DNA from 4 places in the Exiguobacterium acetylicum genome. Region 4 is predicted to be linked to each of the others. Evidence: riboswitches for the same ligand, from Rfam matches in the RefSeq annotation. Region 4 holds a riboswitch; each other region holds the start of a gene.

The links. A riboswitch is a leader RNA that binds a small molecule or an ion and turns the genes downstream of it on or off. The one in region 4 is predicted to bind S-adenosylmethionine.
Region 1: it holds a riboswitch for S-adenosylmethionine, as region 4 does, so the genes downstream of both, K7G97_RS13885 (methionine ABC transporter ATP-binding protein) here and K7G97_RS16080 (LLM class flavin-dependent oxidoreductase) in region 4, are expected to answer to the same signal.
Region 2: it holds a riboswitch for S-adenosylmethionine, as region 4 does, so the genes downstream of both, K7G97_RS02480 (2,3-diketo-5-methylthiopentyl-1-phosphate enolase) here and K7G97_RS16080 (LLM class flavin-dependent oxidoreductase) in region 4, are expected to answer to the same signal.
Region 3: it holds a riboswitch for S-adenosylmethionine, as region 4 does, so the genes downstream of both, K7G97_RS14790 (alpha/beta hydrolase) here and K7G97_RS16080 (LLM class flavin-dependent oxidoreductase) in region 4, are expected to answer to the same signal.

Annotation. Positions count from the first base shown of each region.
Region 1 is NZ_CP082333.1:2,673,573-2,679,057, reverse strand. It holds gene K7G97_RS13895 (MetQ/NlpA family ABC transporter substrate-binding protein) at 1-112, opposite strand, end outside; gene K7G97_RS13890 (methionine ABC transporter permease) at 140-805, opposite strand; gene K7G97_RS13885 (methionine ABC transporter ATP-binding protein) at 795-1,808, opposite strand; SAM riboswitch class I at 1,892-1,997, opposite strand; gene K7G97_RS13880 (aminotransferase class I/II-fold pyridoxal phosphate-dependent enzyme) at 2,060-3,247, opposite strand; gene K7G97_RS13875 (glycoside hydrolase family 13 protein) at 3,396-5,006, shown strand; gene K7G97_RS13870 (MBL fold metallo-hydrolase) at 5,078-5,485, opposite strand, start outside.
Region 2 is NZ_CP082333.1:458,504-463,988, reverse strand. It holds gene K7G97_RS02495 (sugar ABC transporter substrate-binding protein) at 1-342, opposite strand, end outside; gene mtnA (S-methyl-5-thioribose-1-phosphate isomerase) at 354-1,403, opposite strand; gene mtnK (S-methyl-5-thioribose kinase) at 1,400-2,566, opposite strand; SAM riboswitch class I at 2,645-2,748, opposite strand; SAM riboswitch class I at 2,954-3,055, shown strand; gene K7G97_RS02480 (2,3-diketo-5-methylthiopentyl-1-phosphate enolase) at 3,126-4,316, shown strand; gene K7G97_RS02475 (2-hydroxy-3-keto-5-methylthiopentenyl-1-phosphate phosphatase) at 4,313-4,972, shown strand; gene K7G97_RS02470 (methylthioribulose 1-phosphate dehydratase) at 4,969-5,485, shown strand, end outside.
Region 3 is NZ_CP082333.1:2,876,940-2,882,424, reverse strand. It holds gene K7G97_RS14800 (DedA family protein) at 1-596, opposite strand, end outside; gene K7G97_RS14795 (thymidine kinase) at 780-1,394, shown strand; gene K7G97_RS14790 (alpha/beta hydrolase) at 1,469-2,227, opposite strand; SAM riboswitch class I at 2,295-2,396, opposite strand; SAM riboswitch class I at 2,646-2,749, shown strand; gene K7G97_RS14785 (methionine ABC transporter ATP-binding protein) at 2,836-3,864, shown strand; gene K7G97_RS14780 (methionine ABC transporter permease) at 3,854-4,504, shown strand; gene K7G97_RS14775 (MetQ/NlpA family ABC transporter substrate-binding protein) at 4,524-5,342, shown strand; gene K7G97_RS14770 (M20 family metallopeptidase) at 5,365-5,485, shown strand, end outside.
Region 4 is NZ_CP082333.1:3,118,763-3,124,247, reverse strand. It holds gene K7G97_RS16095 (DUF817 domain-containing protein) at 48-833, shown strand; gene K7G97_RS16090 (DUF2325 domain-containing protein) at 921-2,159, shown strand; gene K7G97_RS16085 (DUF975 family protein) at 2,250-2,888, shown strand; SAM riboswitch class I at 3,000-3,102, shown strand; gene K7G97_RS16080 (LLM class flavin-dependent oxidoreductase) at 3,178-4,236, shown strand; gene K7G97_RS16075 (ATP-grasp domain-containing protein) at 4,233-5,180, shown strand; gene K7G97_RS16070 (SRPBCC family protein) at 5,256-5,485, shown strand, end outside.

The DNA of each region.
Region 1 (5,485 bases), 450 kb from region 4:
TCGCACCAATCTTGATCGTCTTGTCTTTTTCATCAGCACTGCTGTCTCCACATCCTGCGAGGACTCCTGCGCCGAGTAAGGCTGTTGCTAAAAAGGCATATCGTTTTTTCATGATTCCACTCTCCCTTTGTATGTATGATTAGCGTTTATCTGTTTTTCGCGCCAGTTGATTGCCAAGTGCTTGAATACTTTGAACGATGACGATGAGCACGACGATCGTCACGATCATGATGAGGTTATCGTAGCGATAGTAACCGAAACGGATCGCGAGGTCACCAACACCACCGCCGCCGACGATCCCAGCCATCGCTGAGAAGCCGATTAAGCTGATCGTCGTTAATGTGATGCCCTGAATGATGCCAGGGAGTGCTTCCGGTAAGAGGACACTGACGATGATCCGTAATGGTTTCGCCCCACATGCTTCTGTTGCTTCGATCAGACCAGGCGGAATCTCGCGGAGTGATGTTTCGACAAGGCGCGCGAGAAACGGAATCGCTGCGACACTAAGGCTGACGGATGCTGCCGTCGGACCGATCGTATTATCGAGTAAGAACTTCGTCAATGGAATAAGGGCGACGAGCAAGATGATGAACGGTAAGGACCGGACGATGTTGACGACGAAGTCAAGAACACGGCGGACGGCAAGGTTTTGAAAAAATAATCCGCGGTCGGTGACGAACAAGAGAATCCCGAGCGGAATCCCGACGACCAATGCGAAAGTAAGTGAAATTCCGACCATCCAAGCCGTCTCGCCGAGTGCCTTCAAGAGCTCGGGTAACATCGTTTGAATACGATCAAGCCACATCCTGAATCACCTCGAGTGCGTGAAGTTCCGTCGCGAGCCAGTCGAGGGCAGGAGCGATTTGATCGGATGATCCCGTCAAGCTGACAATCAGGACACCGAAGGCGACGTCTTGAATGTAGTCGACCTTACCGTGCAAGATGCTAACTGAGATATCGTAACGGCGGATCGCTTCTGATAACGTACTCTCACCGGTCTTCTCGCCCGTGAACTGCAAGCGGATGATCTTACCCGGAGTTGCCTGCAAGATGCGTTCCGGCAATTCGATTTGTAGTGCCGTATCGACGTAATGTTGCGTCACCGGATGCTTGGCTTGACTGAACAAGTCATAGGTTGAGGCGACTTCAACGACTTCACCTTGCGACATGACGGCGACACGATGGCAAATCTGTTTGACGACATCAATCTCATGCGTGATGAGGACGATCGTCAAGCCGAGTCGTTCATTCAAATCCTTCAGCAGTTCAAGAATCTGTAGTGTCGTAACGGGGTCAAGAGCGGATGTCGCTTCATCACATAACAAGACGGTCGGATTGTTTGCGAGTGCCCGGGCAATCCCGACGCGCTGTTTCTGCCCACCGCTTAATTGACTCGGGAAGTTCGTCTCAAATCCTTCAAGTCCGACGAGCGAGACGAGTTCGCGAATTCGCTCCGGGAAATCTGCACGTTTGACGCCAGCGGCCTTGAGTGCAAAAGCGATGTTATCCGCGACGTTGCGCGACTGAATCAATTGGAAATGTTGAAAGATCATTCCTGTCCGCAAGCGAAGTTGACGCAAATCTGCTTTTGACATCCCGCCGAGCGAGACACCGTCGACCTTGACGGTTCCTTGTGTCGGATGCTCGAGCCCGTTGATCAGGCGAAGCAACGTACTTTTACCGGCACCGGACTCACCGATGATTCCGAAGATTTCTCCTTTTTGGATCGTCAAATCGACATCCCGTAATGCAAAAATCGGGGTCCGGTCTCGGACGAACCGTTTTGTAATGTGTTTGAATTCAATCATCCGCTCATCTCCTCATACAAAAAAGTCGCTTTTTCCTAGTAGCAGAGCAACCAGAAAAAAGCGACGAAAGTGTAAGATTTCGTAACTTATCTCTCAGAATGAAAATCATTCTGTAGGATGTGGCACCGTTCCTTACAGGTGGTTGCCGGACGTCGTTGGGCCTAATCCCTCGGTCGCTCTCGATAAGTAGTTATGCTGTTGGGATTTACTTTAACGGAAATGATTCCCATCTGTCAAATGTTTTTTCAGAATTATTCCGCAACAGGTGTCCGGAACAGGTTGAGCGTTCCGATTCGATCGACGGCTTCTTCTAGACGTTCGACGTCAGCAATCAAACTAATGCGGACGTAGCCTTCACCGTATTCGCCGAAGAATGATCCCGGGGTCACGGCGACGTGTGCTTCGTCAAGTAGATGATCGGTGAAGCTTTGGGACGTGTAACCTTCCGGAACAGGAAGCCAGACGAAGAAGGAACCGCCTGGGCGTGGACCACTCCAACCAATCGCATCGAGTTTTGCGAACAACGCATCGCGTCGTGTTTCATACAAGCTACTTAACTCGCGGACGCACGTCTGATCACTCGTCAGAGCGACGGTCGCCGCATGCTGAATCGGTGTGAAGGCACTGACGTAGAGATGTTCTTGGTATGTTTCGATGCTTGAGATGACGGACGGATTACCAATCGCAAAGGCGATCCGGAAGCCGGACATGTTAAAGCGTTTTGAGAGTGAGAATAGCTCGATCCCGACGTCTTTTGCCCCTTCCGTCTGCAGGAAGCTCCGTGTCGGACCATCGAAACTGATGCCGCCGTATGCTAAGTCATGGACGACACAGATATCATGGGCATCGGCGAAAGCGACTGTCTGTTCGAAGGCTTCTGCCGTCGCGGTCGCCCCCGTCGGATTACTCGGGTAGTTGAGGAACAACATCCGGGCACGCTCGACGTCCGTCGTATCAAGTAAGTCGTAATCCGGTAAGAAGTTATTTTTCTCAAGCAACGGAAGCGTAATCGGGTAAGCACCAGCAAGTGCTGCGCCAGACAGGTAATCCGGGTATCCTGGATCCGGAACGATGACACCTTCTCCAGGGTTGACGATCGTCTGCGGTAAGGCGACGATGCCGGCTTTACTGCCGAGGAGAATTGCGACTTCCGTTGCCGGATCGATCGTGACACCGAATTCAGTCGCATAAAAGCGCGCGACGGCTTGTTTTAGAAAATCATGTCCACGAAACGGTGGATATTGAAGGTTCGTTGGCTCGTCGATGGCTTGTTTTAAGGCATCGAGAATATGTACAGGCGTCGTCTGGTCGGGTGTTCCTTGACCAAGTGTGATGACATCATGTCCGGCTGCTTTTACAGCACCAATTCGGTTCGCGAGTTCAGCGAAGACGGGAGCAGGAAGCCGATCAATGGCGATGGATGGAGCGAAATGTTTCATGGATGAATGCCTCCTTCGTGGTATTGTCGTCAAGGATAACGAATATTCAGTCAAAAGAAAAGAACTTTTTCGAAATTCAAAAAAATTGTCGGATAAACAGGTACAGATAAGTGGAGCGGGAATAAAGAGTAGGGAGAGGAGTGGGAAGATGAAGCGAGCTAACTGGAAAGAGTCAGTCGTCTATCAAGTCTACTGGCGTAGCTTTAAAGATTCGAACGGGGATGGGATCGGTGATTTACGAGGTGTCATCGACAAGCTTGATTACATCGCTTCACTTGGTGTCGATGTCGTGTGGTTGAATCCGTGTTATCGTTCCCCAGACGTCGATAACGGCTATGATATTGCCGATTATTACGAGATCATGGAAAAAGCGGGAACAATGGGAGATCTACAGGAGTTGATCACGGCCGCTCATGCCCGTGGATTAAAGGTCATTCTCGATTTAGTCGTGAACCATACGAGTGACCAGCATGACTGGTTCCGTCAGTCATGTGAGCGGATCAACGATAAGGATGACTGGTATATCTGGCAGGATGGCACGAAAGAGACGCCTCCGAACAACTGGCGCTCGTACTTTGCGCCAAGCCCATGGACGTGGAGTGAAGAACGCGGGCAGTATTATTTTCATTCCTTCGCCAAAGAACAGCCTGACTTAAATTGGGAGCACCCAGCTGTGAGACAAGCGATCTACGATATGATGAACTGGTGGATCGCTCAAGGGATCGATGGCTTCCGAATGGATGTCATCAACTTGATCAAAAAACGGTCGTTTGAGGATGTCGCCAATCCGTTTGATCTCTCGTACCTTGGAAATCAGCCCGGCGTGCATGATTTTTTGCAGGAGATGCATGCGAATGTTCTCGCTGGTAAAGACTTGTTTACAGTCGGTGAGATTCCGTTCGTCGGTCCAGAAGATGGACTGTTATATGTCAGTGAGGACCGAAAAGAACTCCGGACGCTGTTTCACTTCGAGATTGCGGATGACATGGAAGCGATGGATCTCTTACGATTCAAGGAGATTCAAAAACGCTGGTACGACGTCTTATATCCATTAGGTGTCAATTCACAGTTCCTCAACAACCATGATCATACACGACAAGTGACGCGCTTCGGCAGTGAACGCTACCGCGTCGAGAGTGCGAAACTACTCGGTTTGATGTTGCATACGTTACCTGGTATTCCATACGTGTATCAAGGAGAAGAGATTGGGATGACGGGGATTCGTTTCTCGGATCCGTCGCTTTATCAAGACGTCGCCTTTCGAAATCGATACGAAGAGCGCGTCGCTGGCGGAGAGGACCCAGAGGTCGTCCTCTCGTCGATGCAGTTACTCGCGCGCGATAACTCCCGCACACCGATGCAGTGGGACGGTACACATGCAGCTGGCTTTACGAGTGGGAAACCATGGTTAGCCGTCAATCCGAATTATACGGACATCAATGTCGCGCAAGCAGAAGCCGATCCATCGTCCGTGCTTGCTTTTTATAAGTCGCTGATTCAGATGCGAAAGGATCATCCGATCATGGTCTACGGTACATACCGAGACTTAGCGCTTCATGATCCGTATCTCTATATCTATGAGCGGGAATTAGAGGGAGAAGTCTGGCGGATCGTCCTCAACGTACATGATGAACCGATGCAGACCGCCCTCATTTTACCGCATGAAAAATTGCTCGTATCAAACTATCCGTATAGCCCGGATATCTTGCGTCCCTACGAAGCACGCGTCTATCGTTATTCTGTTACAGAACAGACATGAGTCGTCTGTTGAAAAAAACATCAGCGGACATGTCAGGAACACGTTCGCGGATGTTTTTTCATATGCGTACATTACTTGAAAGGTGATGATTTTTTCGTCTGCAAGACCTGAGTGAATCGATCGACGGCTTGTCGCATCTCGTAACTTGGTCCAAGGATTAGTGGACCATGTCCGACGGCAAGAATATCCGGAGATAGCTCCGTCAATTGATCAGCCGAGCGAAGGGCGACGTCCGGATCCCATGTTGCGAGTGCGGGAAACGGGAATTGCCAGCGGACGTCGCCGGAGACGGCTAGTCCTCCTTGCGTCTGAAAAGCATCGCCAGCGATCAAAGTCCGGCTTCCTTCATGCCAAAGCGAGATCGAACCAGGTGTATGACCGGGTGAGGCGATGACACTGAGACTTCCGACTTGTTGACCACTCTCGAGCAAGCGATCCGGTCGTGTTTTGATGTTTTTCGGAATACCACCTTTTAAGGG
Region 2 (5,485 bases), 550 kb from region 4:
TTTGATCATGTCATAGGCGTAGTCTTCCTTACCATGCGAGATGATGAGCCCATCATAATCTTGCTGAATCGCTTGTGCGACCAGTTCCTTGAACTTGACGTCATTGCCTTCTGAGATGAACGTGCTGACTTTAAAGCCGAGCGCTTCGCCTTCACTTCGTGCGCCATCAAGGAATTGTTTCGTATGGTCGTCCGATGCCAGGTTGCGGATGACGGCGATCTTGACGTCCGATTGAACCCCTTTTGGTACATCCTTGACGACCTTCGTCGTCGTCGCTTCTCCATTCGCACAAGCCGCTAGTAACAGTGCCGGTGCTAGGACGGCGTAAGCTAGTTTTTTCATGACATATCTCCTTATCCGAGGGGTTGAAGCCCTGTTAATTGTTCAATCGTTTCTTCATTCGGTTGCGTGATGACACCAAGTTCGGTAATGATGCCTGTGATTAAGGTGTGTGGTGTGACATCAAACGCTGGGTTGAAGACGGCGACGCCTTCCGGTGCTGTCGCAATACCTTGGACAGTCGTCACTTCCTGCGGATCACGTTCTTCGATTTCGATCGCGTCTCCGGAAACGAGCGAGAAGTCAAATGTTGAGAGCGGTGCTGCGACGTAAAACGGAATACCAAAAGCTTGCGCGAGCAATGCCAATTGGAACGTCCCGATTTTATTCGCCGTATCTCCGTTTCGTGTAATGCGGTCGGCACCGACGATGATCGCATCGATCTGTTTTTCTTTCAGCGTGTGAGCGACCATGTTGTCCGTAATTAACGTGACATCGATCCCGGCACGTTGCAGCTCCCATGTCGTCAGCCGTGCTCCCTGCAGTAACGGTCGCGTCTCACTCGCAAAAACGGATAATTCGATGCCGCGTTCTTTTGCGATGTAGAACGGCGCAAGTGCCGTTCCATAAGCAGCGGTCGCAATCGACCCAGCATTACAAATCGTTAGGATCCGGTCGCCTGACTGGAACAATTCCAGTGCATGAATCCCGATTTGACGTGACGTCTGCGCATCCTGGTCGTATAAGGCGACCGTCCGTTTTTCCAACCGTTCGCGGATCTCTTCTACCGACGTCCCGTCTTGAATGATTGGATTCAATTGATTGAGGACATTTCGCAAGTTGACGGCCGTCGGTCGTGTCGCGAGTAACGTCGCCGATGTCTCAAGCAAGACTTGCTTGTAGACCGGAAGCGCCGCTTCAAACCGGTACGCTTCTTGAACGAGTACGAATCCCCCGAATAAGCTGATCGCAGGTGCGCCCCGAACGCGCAGTTGTTTAATCGCCTCAACCGCTTGCGCAAGATCAGCAATGACTTCATAGTGCTCTTCTTGCGGTAGACGTGTCTGATCGAGAATCGTCAAGACACGATCTTCGTAACGGATACTTTGAACGAATGTAGTCATCGGCTGAGTTCCTCCGTTACGTCAAAGTTTCGTAAATCATCGAATGTCCGGCATTCTGTACGGCGTTTGATTAACGCTGTTCCTAGACGGAGCGCGTGACGTTTCCGCTCTAAGCGTTCCGTCGTTGAATCGATTGATTCTAAATCAGCGACCGGTGCAAGACCAATCGTCCGCCGAATCAATTCGCAACCGGCAAAGCCAAGGGCATCCTGCAAGATCGTGCTCAGTACATCATCGACGAGTCCTGATGCCTGGAATGGTTCGACGGCTTCCCGTTCCCATAATGCACGGAACGTTGAAGCGAACGTCAGCCAGAACGTATCGATATCCTTGATTCGGGCGTCACGTCGTGTAGGGTAATCCGGATATGCCGCGAAGAATAGATGCGCAATGAACTGCCCGACATCGAATCCGAATGGACCATAAAAGGCGAATTCAGGGTCGATGACTTTCGTTTCCGTCGCCGAGGCGAAGATGCTTCCTGTATGTAGATCGCCGTGCAGCAATGCATCTCCTTTCGTGATGAAGAGCGCTTCAAGTTTTGCGACTTCGCGTTTCAACTCATCGTCTGCCCATAGACGTGCCACCTCTTCTTCGAGTCCGGTTTCAATCTCGTTCGTCTCCGCGTCATGAAACGGATCCGTGAAGATTAATTTTTCCGTGATGTCGCACAAGTCTGGATTGTAGTACGTTCGGGCGACACGTTTCTTTTCAACCGGACCAAGCGCAAAGTCCGATGTATGGAATAACGTCCGAGCGAGATAAGAACCGATATGTTCCGCAAGCAACGGATACTGTTCACCTGCGAGTAAACCGCTTCGAACGATCGTCAGATGTGAAAGATCTTCCATGACCGTATACGCCTCTTCATGACTAGCATGAAAAACACGTGGCACGAACGGTACGGCATGCCGTGCGAATTCACGGAGTGCGGATTGCTCGATCCACGCTCGTTCGAGCGATAACGGCCAGCTCTCCCCGACGACCTTCGCATATGGTAATGCTTGTTTTAAAATCAAGCGATGTTCGCCTTCTCGAATCCGAAAGACGAGGTTGAGGTTCCCGTCGCCAATCTCTTCTGCTTCGACGGCTCCATCGCCGATCAGTCCTAATGTCCGAACACGATCAATCGCGTCCTGTTCCGTGAATGCTTTATATGTCATCTCAGTTTCCCCCTATGTGATACACGAAAAAGCGCCTCTTTTCGTCATCGAAAAGAGGCGCAGAAAAGTCACTGCGTCCTCTTATCTCTCAGACGAAACGTCTGTTGGATGTAGCACCGTGCCTAGTGGTCGGTTGCTGCGGCGTCATCGGGCCAATTCCCTCTGCCAACTCGCGATAAGAGTCGTATGTAGTTGTCGTGTGTGATATTGATTTGAATCTTACGCAATCAACTTCCTCGCTGTCAAATCGAAATCAAGCAGAAACGGACATCATTTTTAAGTCATCTATAGAAAGAGTATTTTCAAAAAAATAAATTTTCTAAAAATAGTTTGACAAGTCACGATTCTCATGTAAAAATTGCAATTAGATTTCACAATTTCATCCAATTCTTATCAAGAGCAGACGGAGGGACAAGCCCTACGATGTCGCAGCAACCGACCTTTTGGCACGGTGCTAATTCTTGCAGCTACTAAGCTGACAGATAAGAGTCCACGTTCGAATCATTCATGGTCTCTTGTCGCTGACGAGAGACCATTTTTTTGTTGAAGGAGGAAAGACATGGCTTATATCACTGCTACTTATCAATTGACTGCCCGTGATCGACTCGAGCAACGCGCTGAACAACTCGCGCTTGGTCTGACAGTCGGTTCTTGGACGGAACTGAATCATCTCGAACAACAACAACTCGCCTCGTTCAAAGGGGAAGTCGTACATACCGAAGAGCGCGATGGCAAAGGATATATCACGATTCGTTACCCGGAACATAACGTATCGCGCGACTTTTCTGCGATTCTGACGACCGTCTTCGGGAAACTTTCACTCGACGGTGAAATCAAATTAACGGAATTGCTACTACCCGATACATTTACGTCGGACTTTCCAGGTGCAAAGTTCGGGATCGAAGGGGTCCGTTCCTTGATCGGTGTCGAAGATCGCCCATTATTAATGAGCATCTTCAAAGGAGTCATCGGACGCGATTTATCGTTCCTTCGTGATCAACTCGAAGGACAACTCGCTGGTGGGATCGATCTCGTCAAAGACGATGAGATCCTATACGACAATCCATTGACACCGACGATTGACCGGGCACGGATCGGACGTGAGGTCATCGATGCTCACTTCCAACGGACCGGTAAACGTGCGTTATATGCGATCACACTCAGCGGTCCCGTCTTTACGCTCAAGGATCAAGCCAAGCGATTGATTGATGCTGGAGCGACTGCTTTCTTGCTGAATACCTTCACATACGGACTCGACGTCTTACGCGAACTGGCAAGTGATCCGGAAATCAACGTTCCGATCTTCAATCATCCGGCATATAGCGGTGCGTTGATCGCTAGCCCGAATCACGGAGTCGCAGCTCCTGTCTTACTCGGCACATTACCGCGCGCTGCTGGAGCAGACTTGACGCTATTCCCGTCTCCTTACGGCAATGTCGCTTTGCCAAAGGATGTCGCTCGTGGCATCGCGGTCGAAGCGACCCGTCTCGGGCAGACGAAATCGATCTTCCCGGTTCCTTCAGCCGGTATTCATCCTGGACTCGTCGCTCAACTCGTACGGGACTTCGGGATCGATTCCGTCATCAACGCCGGTGGCGGCGTACATGGTCATCCGCAAGGTGCTGCGGCTGGCGTCATTGCTTTCCGTCAGGCACTCGATGCGGCACTCGCAAATGAATCCCTATCGACGGCAGCATCGCGTCATGAAGAATTACGAATTGCCCTCGACGCTTGGGGGATCAAGTCATGACCGTACGGATTCTTTGTGACTTCGACGGGACGGTGACGACACAGGATAACATCATCGCACTCATGCAGGCATTTGCGCCAGCGAGTGACTTCGAACCGTTGAAACACGGCGTACTCGACCGGACGTTATCGATCCAGAGTGGCGTCGGGCAAATGTTCTCACTTCTGCCGTCTGACGGAAAAACAGCCTATCTTGACTTTTTGTTGGAGCGTGCGGTCATTCGCGACGGATTTTCGGAGTTACTGCAGTACAGTCGTCGTCAAGGCATCGATTTTTCGATCGTCAGCGGTGGAATGGACTTTTTCGTCGAACCGATCTTAGCGCCCTTCCTCGACCAAGAACAGATTTACTGTAACGTCGCTGATTTCAGTGGTCCATTCGTCCATATCGATTGGCCAAACGCCTGCGATGCCCATTGTACGAACGGGTGCGGCTGTTGTAAAACGTCCGTTGCCCGGACACTACGTAAAGGTGGTGACGTCATCATCGTCATCGGCGACTCGGTGACGGACTTCGAACTCGCAAAACAAGCGGATCGTGTCTATGCCCGTGATTATCTGATCACGTTGTGTGAAGAGAACGATATCGCCTATACACCGTTTGAGACGTTCCACGATATCGTTCATGATTTAACACGAGCGGAGGTGACAACATGACATTCATGCGACGCTATGAAGAATTACGAGCCATCAAACAAGAGCTTGCGGCGCGCGATTGGTTCCCTGGTACGAGTGGCAATCTCGCCATCCGGACATCCGGTGTCCCGGTTGAATTCCTTGTGACGGCAAGCGGAAAAGATAAACGGCAGACGACTCCTGACGACTTCGTTCATGTCGATGCGACCGGTCAATTGATCGGTGAGCAATCCGGGCGTCCTTCCGCTGAGACATTACTCCATGTCGAAGTGTTCAATCGAACGGACGCCGGTTGTTCCCTGCATGTCCATACGATTGCGAACAATGTGATTTCGGAACTCTATGGCGATCAAGGCAGTATCACCTTTTCCGGTCAAGAAATCATCAAGGCACTCGGACACTGGGAAGAGGATGCGACGGTCACGGTGCCAATCATTCCGAATCATGCGGACATCCCGACGCTTGCCGCTGCTTTTGCACCTCATGTCACAGCGGACAGTGGTGCCGTCCTGATTCGCAATCACGGAATCACGG
Region 3 (5,485 bases), 240 kb from region 4:
GTCTTCAAGACGAAGGAGAAGGCGATTCCACCGGCAATCCCGATTAAATACGGCATGACTTCCGGATGTGCCAAGATATAGTCCACGACTTTGTGGAACGAGAGATGACGACCGACAAAGTAGCCAGCGCCTAAGAACACGCTGATCCAAATCAACGCACCTGTATACGCATAACTCGCAAACACGCGAAACGGCATTTTCGAGACACCTGCAAAAAAGGCAGAGAGTTGGCGGAGACCAGGTATGTAGTAACCGATGATTAGGACCGATTTTCCGTAACGACGAAATCCGGCTTCAGCGGAAAGAATATGTTTTTCTGAGATACGCATTTTCGGTCCGACGCGGTGTAATAGTGGCATACCGAGTTTTAATCCGAGTAAATAGCTGATCGTCATCCCGATACAACTGCCGGCGTAAGCGGCGAGAATCGTACCGACGAGTGGTAGATTGCCTTGATGCATCCAAAAACCGGACAGGACGAGCAGGGTCTCATCAGGAACCGGCAATCCCACGATACCACCTGCGAGAAGGACGGAGAGACCAAGGGCACCATATTGGTGCAGGATGTCATGTAAGAGATGATGAATCGGGGACACCTTCTTTCGTGAGAGTCTTCTTCTTCAGTGTACAGGAAATAGGGGACGGTTGGAATGAAAGGACAAAAATTCTAGGTAAAGAAAAAATGAATTTTGATTTCCGGAAGTCAACCCTTTTTCTCGATACCGTTTCGGGCTATACTCGTTAAAGTGACTATTTTTAGAGGACGGTGTCGGACGATGATGCATGTAATAAATCAGTACGGCTGGATCGAAGTAATTTGTGGCAGTATGTTTTCCGGGAAATCGGAAGAGTTGATTCGTCGTGTCAGACGGGCGCAGTACGGCAAACTGCCCGTTCAAGTATTCAAGCCGGCAATCGACGACCGGTACCATGAAGAGCATGTCGTCTCTCATATCGGCAACTCCGTCGTGGCGATTCCGATGGCGACGAGTCGCGATCTCTACGCAGCAGTAGCAGAAGAAACACAAATCGTCGGAATCGATGAAGTTCAATTCTTTGATGATGAGATCGTACAAGTCATCGAAGCACTCGCACAAGACGGAAAACGCGTCATTTGTGCAGGTCTTGATCAAGATTTCCGGGCAGAGCCATTCGGCAAGATGCCGGAATTACTGGCGCGCGCAGAATTCGTGACGAAGCTGCAAGCCATCTGTCTTTCGTGTGGGGATCCGGCTTCCCGGACACAACGGTTGATTGATGGAAAACCAGCGAACTACGATGATCCGATCATCCTAGTAGGCGCTTCAGAATCGTATGAGCCACGATGCCGCCATTGCCATGAGGTGCCTGGAAAACCGAAGCCGCTCCAGTCGGTGCAGCACCAAGAAAATTAAAAAAAGACGAACCGATCGCGGTCGTCCTTTGATGTAGCAGCTATTCGCTTTTAAGTGAATAGCTGTTTTTTTTATTATCCCGTTTCCTGTGAGAACCGGCTTGAGCGTTCGATGAAGCGGATCGTCTCACGAACGATCAAATCCTGATCATAATCGAGTGTCGCGACGTGATACGAGTTGAGTAAACAGTAGCTGCGTTTATCATTCGTCCCGATATGTTGATGCAGATAATCTGAGCTCGATGGCGGAACGACGTGATCCGTCGCCGAGTAAAGAATCAAGGTCGGTAGAAGGATCGATCCAAGACGTCCTTTCGTCTCGTCCATCAGACGAACGAGTTCGAACGCACAACGGCTCGGAACGAGGTCATAGATGATTTCGAAAGCAGACCGCTTGATGTCCGGTGCCCCTTCCGGTAAATACTGTGGACCGTCGTCGAACGAGAGTGCTTCATAGGATGGAACGGAAAGGGCAGCATTAATCGTAATGATGCCGGCGAACGGAATGCCGTCAGCGGCGAGTGACAGTGCAAGCGTCGCCCCCATCGATTGACCGATGACGAAGACTTGATCGCATGTTTCTTGTAAACGTTCATAGCCGTCTTGCAGGCTTTGCTTCCAACATCGAGCAGTCGATTGTTCAAACTCGCGGACGTTCGTTCCATGTCCACGTAAGCGCGGGGCATAGACGGTAAAACCTTCAGCAGCGAATGCCTCACCGACGTCTCGGACACTTTGCGGTGTCGCATTAAAACCATGACAGATTAGAATGCCGATCGGTCCACCTTGAAAATAAAACGCTTCAGCACCAGTCAGTACAGGATAGTTCATCATTACTATTTTTCCTCCATTCATGAAAAAAACTCGTCGACGTCACTGCTTGGACGCCCACGAGTTTTTCACCGTATCATCCAAAGCCGCGCTTTGCTGGTCGGAGCACCTTACAGATTGCAGGTTGCCGTGAAGTCATAGAGCCAGGTCTCTCGTTCACTCTTGATAAATATCATATTGGAATTGTCGGAATAATCATTGAAACGATGGTAGCACGTTCGAAAATGACTTGTCAAATCGTTCTTGACGAATCATGATCCGTTCATTAAGCTAATTCATAACTTGTTCATCCATCGATATGCGCCAAATGGATTATTTTTGCAAAGTTGGTTGACTTTTAAAGTTCCGACCCGTAATGTAAAAATTAGTTTTACGACATAAGCAACAACGCAACAACGCACATACGAATTTCATACCGCAATACTTATCCAGAGAGGTGGAGGGACTGGCCCTACGAAACCTCGGCAACAGACTCATTATGAGCACTGTGCCAATTCCATCAGACAGATGTCTGAGAGATGAGTGGAGTGGATTCTGCCACTGTGCGGATCCAGGTCTCTTCTTGTTTCTCAAGAAGGGACCTTTTTTGTTGAATGAAGGGGGAAAACGGAATGATCGCATTTCATCAAGTCAAAAAAACGTACGTCACGAAAGATCAGGCGATCGCAGCGCTCGACGGTGTCGACCTGACGATCGAAAAAGGCGAAATCTTTGGTGTCATCGGCTTTAGCGGTGCCGGAAAAAGTTCACTGCTCCGCTGTGTCAATCTGTTAGAACGACCGACGTCAGGAACGGTGACGGTCGATGGGGAAGATTTAACGCAACTGTCTCCGAAAAAATTACGCCAAGCAAAACAACGGATCGGGATGATCTTTCAGCACTTCAATCTATTGAATGCGAACACGGTCTTTACGAATGTCGCGAAACCACTCGTTCTCGCAGGCGTCAAGAAAGACGAGATTCGCCGCCGGGTAACGGAGTTACTCGAATTCGTCGATCTCGCGGACAAGGCGGATCATTATCCGGATCAATTGTCGGGTGGGCAGAAACAGCGCGTTGGTATCGCCCGGGCACTCGCGACGCAACCTTCCGTCCTCTTATGTGACGAAGCGACGTCAGCCCTCGACCCCCAGACGACACATCATATTCTCCAGTTATTAAAACGGATCAATGCCGAGTACGGGATCACGATTCTCTTAATCACCCACGAGATGGGCGTCATTCGTGAAATTTGCGACCGGGTCGCCGTCATCGAAGCTGGAAAGTTGATCGAGTCAGGAATGGTCTTCGACGTCTTTTCAAACCCGCAGACTGAGACAGCGAAAAACTTCGTCCGCTCCGTCATGCACGACGAGATTCCAGCATCGATTCGCCAGTTGATCGAGTCCCGGAATGCGAATCCGATCTATAAGATTCATTTCCTCGGACACCATACCGGTCAACCGCTCTTATCGCAAGTCGCAAAACGCTTTGACGTCGATGTCAATATCTTGCACGGGAGCATCACAGAATTGCAGGATACGCCGTTCGGCACCTTACTCGTCGAGTTGATTGGTGAGCCGGCTGAAGTGAAGCGAGCGTTACACTACATCGATCAGGCACAGGTGACGGTTGAGGAGGTGCTCGCTGATGCTAGTTAACTACAGTGATATTTGGACAGCATTCTTACAGACGATGACGATGGTCTCCATCTCACTCTTATTCTCAACCTTGATCGGCTTACCACTCGGGATCCTGCTTGTCGTCACGCGAAAAGGCGCATTGCTTGAAAATGTCCCGCTGTTCACGTTCTTCAACAGTATCGTCAATATTTTTCGCTCGATTCCGTTCATCATCTTACTCGTTGCGATCATCCCGTTGACACGGTTGATCGTCCAGACATCGATCGGAACAGAAGCCGCCATCGTCCCGCTCGTCTTTTACGCTGCACCGTACATGGCGCGGCTGATCGAGAGTTCTTTACTCGAAGTCGATAAAGGCGTTCTTGAAGCAGCAGAAGCGATGGGCGCGACACCGTTTCAAACAATTTTCCGCTTCCTCCTACCGGAAGCACTCGGTTCACTCATCCTGAACTTAACGATCGCGACGGTCGGCTTGATCGGGGCGTCGGCGATGGCAGGTGCGATTGGAGGCGGTGGTCTTGGTGACTTAGCGATCACCTATGGTTATCAACGATTCGATACGAAAGTCATGATCATCACGGTTGGAATTCTCGTCATCTTAGTCCAAGGCTTACAGACGACTGGCAATATCGTCGCACGAAAAATTAGAAGACATTAATCAAGGGAGCGATTCAGCCATGAAAAAAGCAGTAGCAATTGGAGCAACACTCACGACGATTTTATTTGCCGGGTGCGCAGCATCAGGAGAAGACGAAAAGACGATCAAGCTCGGTGTCAGCGGTTCGGACACACAAGTTTGGGATTATGTCGCGAAAAAAGCAGAGAAGGAGGGCATCAAAATCGAGCTCGTCAAGTTCTCCGATTATGTCCAGCCGAACATGGCACTGGCTGAGGGCGAGATCGACGCCAATGCCTTCCAGACGATTTCCTACTTCAACGCTTTCAAGAAAGAACATAACTTGAAGCTATCGCCGATCGCGACGACCGTCATCGCACCGATGGGGATCTACTCGGATAAATACAAGGACGTCAAAGACATTCCGACTGGCGGAAAAATCGCCGTTCCGAACGAAGCGACGAACATGGGACGCGCCCTCTTGTTACTGCAAGAAGCGGGTCTAATCAAGCTACCGGACGACTTCGACGGTAACGGCTCGGTCGATAAGATCGTCGAGAATCCGAAGAAGCTGAAAATCGTCCCGATCGTCGCCGGGCAAACGCCACGCGTCTTACCGGACGTCGCCGCATCGATCATCAACAATGGCATTGCCGTTGACGCCGGCTTTAACCCGATCAAGGACTCGATCGTCCATGAGAACGAGACCGCAAAACCATACATCAATATCATCGCGACACGGACGGAAGACAAGAACAAAAAAGAACTGAAAAAGATCGCGTCGCTGTATCAACAAAAAGATGTCGCGGCCTTCATCAAAAAAGAATACAAGGGCAGTACGATCCCGACGTTCGTTCCACTGAGCGATATCGGCGAATAATTTCAAAAGGAGAGTGGACAGTATGACGACACCAGTACGCACGACATGGGTAGAGACGATTGAACAGGACATCGAACAAAAACGGGAATCGTATCTTGAGACAAGTCACCGGATTCATGCAACGCCGGAAATCGGGAACGAGG
Region 4 (5,485 bases):
GGAAGGTCAAAAGAGAAACGTATACTGAAGAAAAAGGAGATGACCGAATGAAAGCGATCCGGCACTTGATTCGTTTTACATATATAGAAGCCATCTGTTGCGTCTTTCCCGTGATGATTTTCGCGGCGCTTGCTCTTTCACGTTATCTTCCTACTGAACCGGTCGCTCGATACGATCTCCTGTTGCTCTGGTGTATTCTCGTCCAAATCGTCTTACTCGTCACGCGGTATGAAACGATAGCGGAATTCAAACTGATCTTATTGTTTCACGTCATCGGTCTAGCACTTGAACTATTTAAAGTGAACGTCGGGTCTTGGAGTTATCCGGAAGACGCTTTGACAAAAGTGGCTGGTGTTCCCTTGTATGCAGGATTCATGTACGCAAGCGTCGCGAGTTATGTCTGCCAGGCGTTTCGGCGATTTCATTTACGATTCATAGCATTTCCACCACCTTGGCTTGCGATCAGCGTCGGCAGTCTCGTCTATCTCAACTTCTTTACCCACCACTGGATCTTCGATGCGCGCTGGCTATTGATGGTCCTCGTCGTCCTCGTTTTCTATAAGTCATGGGTTCATTTTACGATCGAGCAGACGATTTACCGGATGCCGCTCGTTCTATCCTTTTTACTGATTGCCTTTTTCATTTGGATCGCGGAGAACATCGTAACGTTCTTTAAAGGCTGGGTCTATCCGCATCAGGAAGGAGGCTGGGCAGTCGTTGATCTCGGAAAATTATCTTCTTGGTTCCTGCTTGTGATCATCACGGTTTTGATCGTCATCGTCGCGAAATATAAGCGTCAGGATCCGGCTGTGGAAATTCAGCAACGTACCTAAATAAAAAAATAACCAGGCTATTTTTTTGAACTACTTCCGCGTTTTTTCGTTGCTATAGTGAAAAAAACGCAAAGGAAGTGGTTACGGATGATGCAACAGGTGTTGGAACGAGCAACTGAATTGGTACAGATGAAATTAGCGGTCGTGGAGCGGTATGAAGATTGGCAACTCTGGCTCGACGAAGTGAACGGAATCGATGAATGGGTCAAGATGTCAGCGTATTATGCACCGCGCGACGTTCAAGAAACACCGGTCGTCGACGAAGTAGTAGAGCTAGAGCAGACCATCGTAATGCCACCACAAGTACCGGTCGAGCCAGTACGCAAGCAACGTTATGCCTATACGTTTCAGCGGGGGTTAAAAGGCGGTACTTTACTAGAGTGGTCCGGCAGTCATATTTCTGAACGAGACGTCCGCGATTGGAATCTCGAGCACGGCATGGGAGTCCGGGTCCGTGTCGATCGTCAGGATGATCAAAAAACGATATGTCGTATCGAAGCCGTCGTCTCGACGGAGCGAATGAAAGAGAATCCGGAACGTGTCGTGTTTGAACAAGCAATCGTCAAAGCGCATGGAATCATTGAGGAAACGGTGAATGGTCCACTGCAGGATGAGTCGGGCAGATCGTTCTATTATGTCGTACCGGTAGAAGACATGCGCTACTTCCGACTAGAAGCAGGGCAACTCGTCGATCTCGTCATGTGGCGGGGACGGAAGGATACACTGACGATTGCTTGGAAGCATCCGTTCACGTATGAAGAGCCGATCGTCAATACATCATCCAACCGCCCATCAGCGATAGAACAACCGATAGTGAAGGCACCTGTGACAACCAAAAAGTCAAATCGGTATGCACGGAAAATGAAACGGCAAACGGTGCCGAAAGCTAAAAAAGCGCAGCGTCGCGTCCGTATGCCAAAAGAGCGAACGATTGAACCGATCGTGACGACAGCTGTACCCGGACAATTGATGGATTTCGTTGATAAGACACCGCTTGATTTCACGCGCTTCACAGGCATGCGTCTCGTCATTGTCGGAAATGAACAACAGACCGCTGTCTATCGTGAGTTCTTTGCGCCGACGGGGATCGAATTGATTCATCTGGCAGGGGACGCACAGTCCGCGAAAAAGATTGCCTGTCTCGCCAAAAAGACGGACGCGATTGTCGTCGTAACGAGTCGCGTTTCTCACGCAGCGAGTGCGCATGTCATCGCGCAGGCGAAGAAGCATGGTATTCCATTCGCGATGGAACGGCTCGACGGTCGACGCTCGTTATACACGGCGTGTGAACGACAGCTTGAGCGTGCCTGGCTCAACCAGCAATGAGACGGGAAATTATTGAAAAAAGAGTGAAACATTAGAAGAATTCGACCGTAAAGTAAGGTAAGAACTTATTTTTCAAGGAGGACCTTACTCATGTCATCTCAATTAAAAAAAGCAGCGAAGGAGTCGCTCAGCGGTCGTTGGGGATTTGCCATCCTCATGTTCGTACTGTTTTCTATCATCCAGAGCGTTCCGACGTTCATCGGACCAGATCCTAACGAAGATCTAAATGCGATGAGTGCGGTCAGTATCATTCTTTCGATTTTATTGATCCCAATCGCAGCGGGTTGGGCGTGGGTCGCGATGTCGTTCGCACGCAATGAAGAAGTCAAAGTAGCTGATTTGTTCGAACCGTATAAAATCTTCGGTAAAGTCATCGGCGTCTCGATTGTGCAAGCGGTCTTCTTATTCCTATGGACATTACTCTTGATCATTCCAGGAATCATCAAGTCGTTCTCTTACCTGTTGACGTTCTACATCCTTCGAGATGAACCATCGGTCGGTATTCTCGAGGCCATCACGCGTTCACGCCAACTCATGGATGGTCATAAAATGGAAGCATTCTTACTCTTCCTATCATTCATTGGTTGGGCATTACTTGTGATTGTTACACTTGGTCTTGCTGTCTTATGGGTTGGACCATACTTCAGTGTCACAATGGCAAAATTCTACGATCGTGTTCGTGGTGAACAAGCACCAGAGCCAACATCAGATTTCGTCGCACCATATTAATTCCTGATCCCGACATTACGTCGGGATTTTTTTGCTCTAAATAATTCCGATTGGAAAAGACGGTTTAATGGTTGCTTTAGTTCAGTGAATTTTGTACGATGAATGCAACACATCTTATCTAGAGAAGTCGAGGGACTGGCCCGAAGACACTTCAGCAACCCCGCCATGGCGGAAGGTGCTACTTCCAGGAAGGGATACCTTCCGAAGATAAGAGCGGACAGGACAAGATACCGTCGCTCTTTTCGAACTTCGAAAAGAGCGTTTTTTTTATGATAAGGGGGACGATGGAGTGGAGTATGGTTTTTGGCTACCGATTTTTGGGGGATGGTTACGTAACGTCGAGGATGAACAGATGCCACCGACATTCGATTATGCGAAACAAGTCGCACAAACAGCAGAACGGATCGGCTTCTCGACGACGTTGATTGCGGAATTGAATTTGAATGATATCAAAGGCATCAAGGAACCGAGTCTTGAAGCATGGACGACGGCAGCAGCGATTGCTGCAACGACAGAACGCTTAGAGATCATGACGGCGGTTCGTCCTGGGTTCCATAATCCAGCGACGACGGCGAAGATGGCGGCAAACATCGATCAGTTGAGTGGTGGACGCTTTACGCTCAACGTCGTTTCAGCGTGGTGGGCAGAGGAAGCCAAACAATACAACGGTATCTTCACAGCACACGATGAACGCTATGCTCGGACGGAAGAGTTCGTCACAGTCATGAAAGGACTATGGGCAGATGCGTCACCGTATAGCTTCTCCGGTCATCACTACACGATCGAGCAGGCGGAACTTCATCCGAAGCCGGTCCAGCGTCCAGGCATCAAGCTCTACGCTGGTGGAGAGAGTGAGGCTGGGAAACGGACGATCGTCGAACACTGTGATGCTTATGTCATGCATGGGGGCACTGTTGAAGAAGTAGCCCATAAAATCAACGACATGAAAGTACGCCGGGAAGCGACGGGACAAAAGCCGCTCGAAAGCTTCGGTCTTGCTGCCTACATCATTTGTCGGGATACGGAAGAAGAAGCACTGCTTGAGTGGCAACGCATCACGGACGTCAAGGAAGACAGCGCCGGTTATGCCGGTTATCAGGATTTCATCAGTAAATCGCAACTGGAGCAACAGGTCGAGCGGAACGATTATTCTGTCTCGAACCGTGGTCTACGTCCGAATTTAATCGGGACACCAGAACAAATCGCTGAACGGATTCTAGCGTTCGAAGCCGTCGGTGTCACGTTACTCTTGTTACAATTCTCACCACAACTTGAAGAAATGGAACGCTTTGCCCGTGACGTAATGCCACTGGTCGAAGCGAAACGAAAGGTAGGTCAACAATCATGACAAAAATTCATATTCTCCACGAAAACCAAGAATGGACGGACCATCTCATCAAACGTCTCGAAGAACTCGAATTACCGTATGAACAGTGGCACTTGAATGAAGGGATCGTTCCGCTGGATGAACTGCCGCCAGAAGGCGTCTTTTACAGCCGGATGAGCGCCTCTTCGCATACTCGGGGACATCGTTACGCGCCGGAGTTGACGGAAGGGGTCCTCGCTTGGTTAGAAGAGCATGACCGAACCGTCTTTAATGGAACACGTGCGCTTCGTCTAGAAGTCAGCAAAGTCAATCAATACACGGCGTTGCGTAAGGCTGGGATTCGCGTACCGAAGACGACGGCTGCCGTCGGACGTGATCAAATCGTACAAGCAGCAAAAGAGATCGGCGTTTCGTCGTTCATCACGAAACACAACCGTGCCGGGAAAGGTCTCGGCGTCCAGCTGTTCCACTCGATTGAAGCACTTGAAGCTTATCTCGACGGTCCGACATTCGACGAACCAGTCGATGGCATCACGTTGATTCAAGAGTATATTCAAGCACCAGAACCGTACATCACACGTTGTGAGTTCGTAGGTGGAAAGTTTGTCTACGCGGTTCGAGTCGATACGTCAGAAGGTTTTGAGCTTTGCCCAGCGGATGCATGTGTGATCGACGACTTGTTCTGCCCAGTCGGAGAAGAAGCACCGCAAACTCCAATGAAGTTCCAAATCGTTGAAGGCTTCGATGACCCAATCATTGAAAAGTACGAAGCGTTCCTCCGAGCGAACCAGATCGCGGTCGCAGGCATCGAGTTCATCAAGGATGCGTCAGGTACGATCTATACGTATGACGTCAATACGAATACGAACTATAATTCGGATGCCGAGGCAGTTGCAGGACGCTACGGTATGCTTGAACTAGCGAAGTTCCTCGGTGCAGCCCTTGAAACAAGCACAGTAAAATAAGAATCTGCTCTCGCCCTGTCACCGGACGTTACAAGACCGGATGACGGGGTATTTCTATAGAAAGGGGGCGGATCTATGATTACGTGGAGAGAAGAAAGACAGCTCGACATCCCGATTGAGGAAGCATGGCACTTGTTTGATCACACGCGGCTGCAACGTCTGATTCCGAACGTCGTCCAGCATGAGGTGATTGAACGAAAACCGGGTGTCGTTGGTTCGACGTATCGTCAAACGTACATGCAGGGCAACCGACTCGAAACCTATATCGTGACTGATTTAGCCTATACGAACGAGCCGGACTTCAA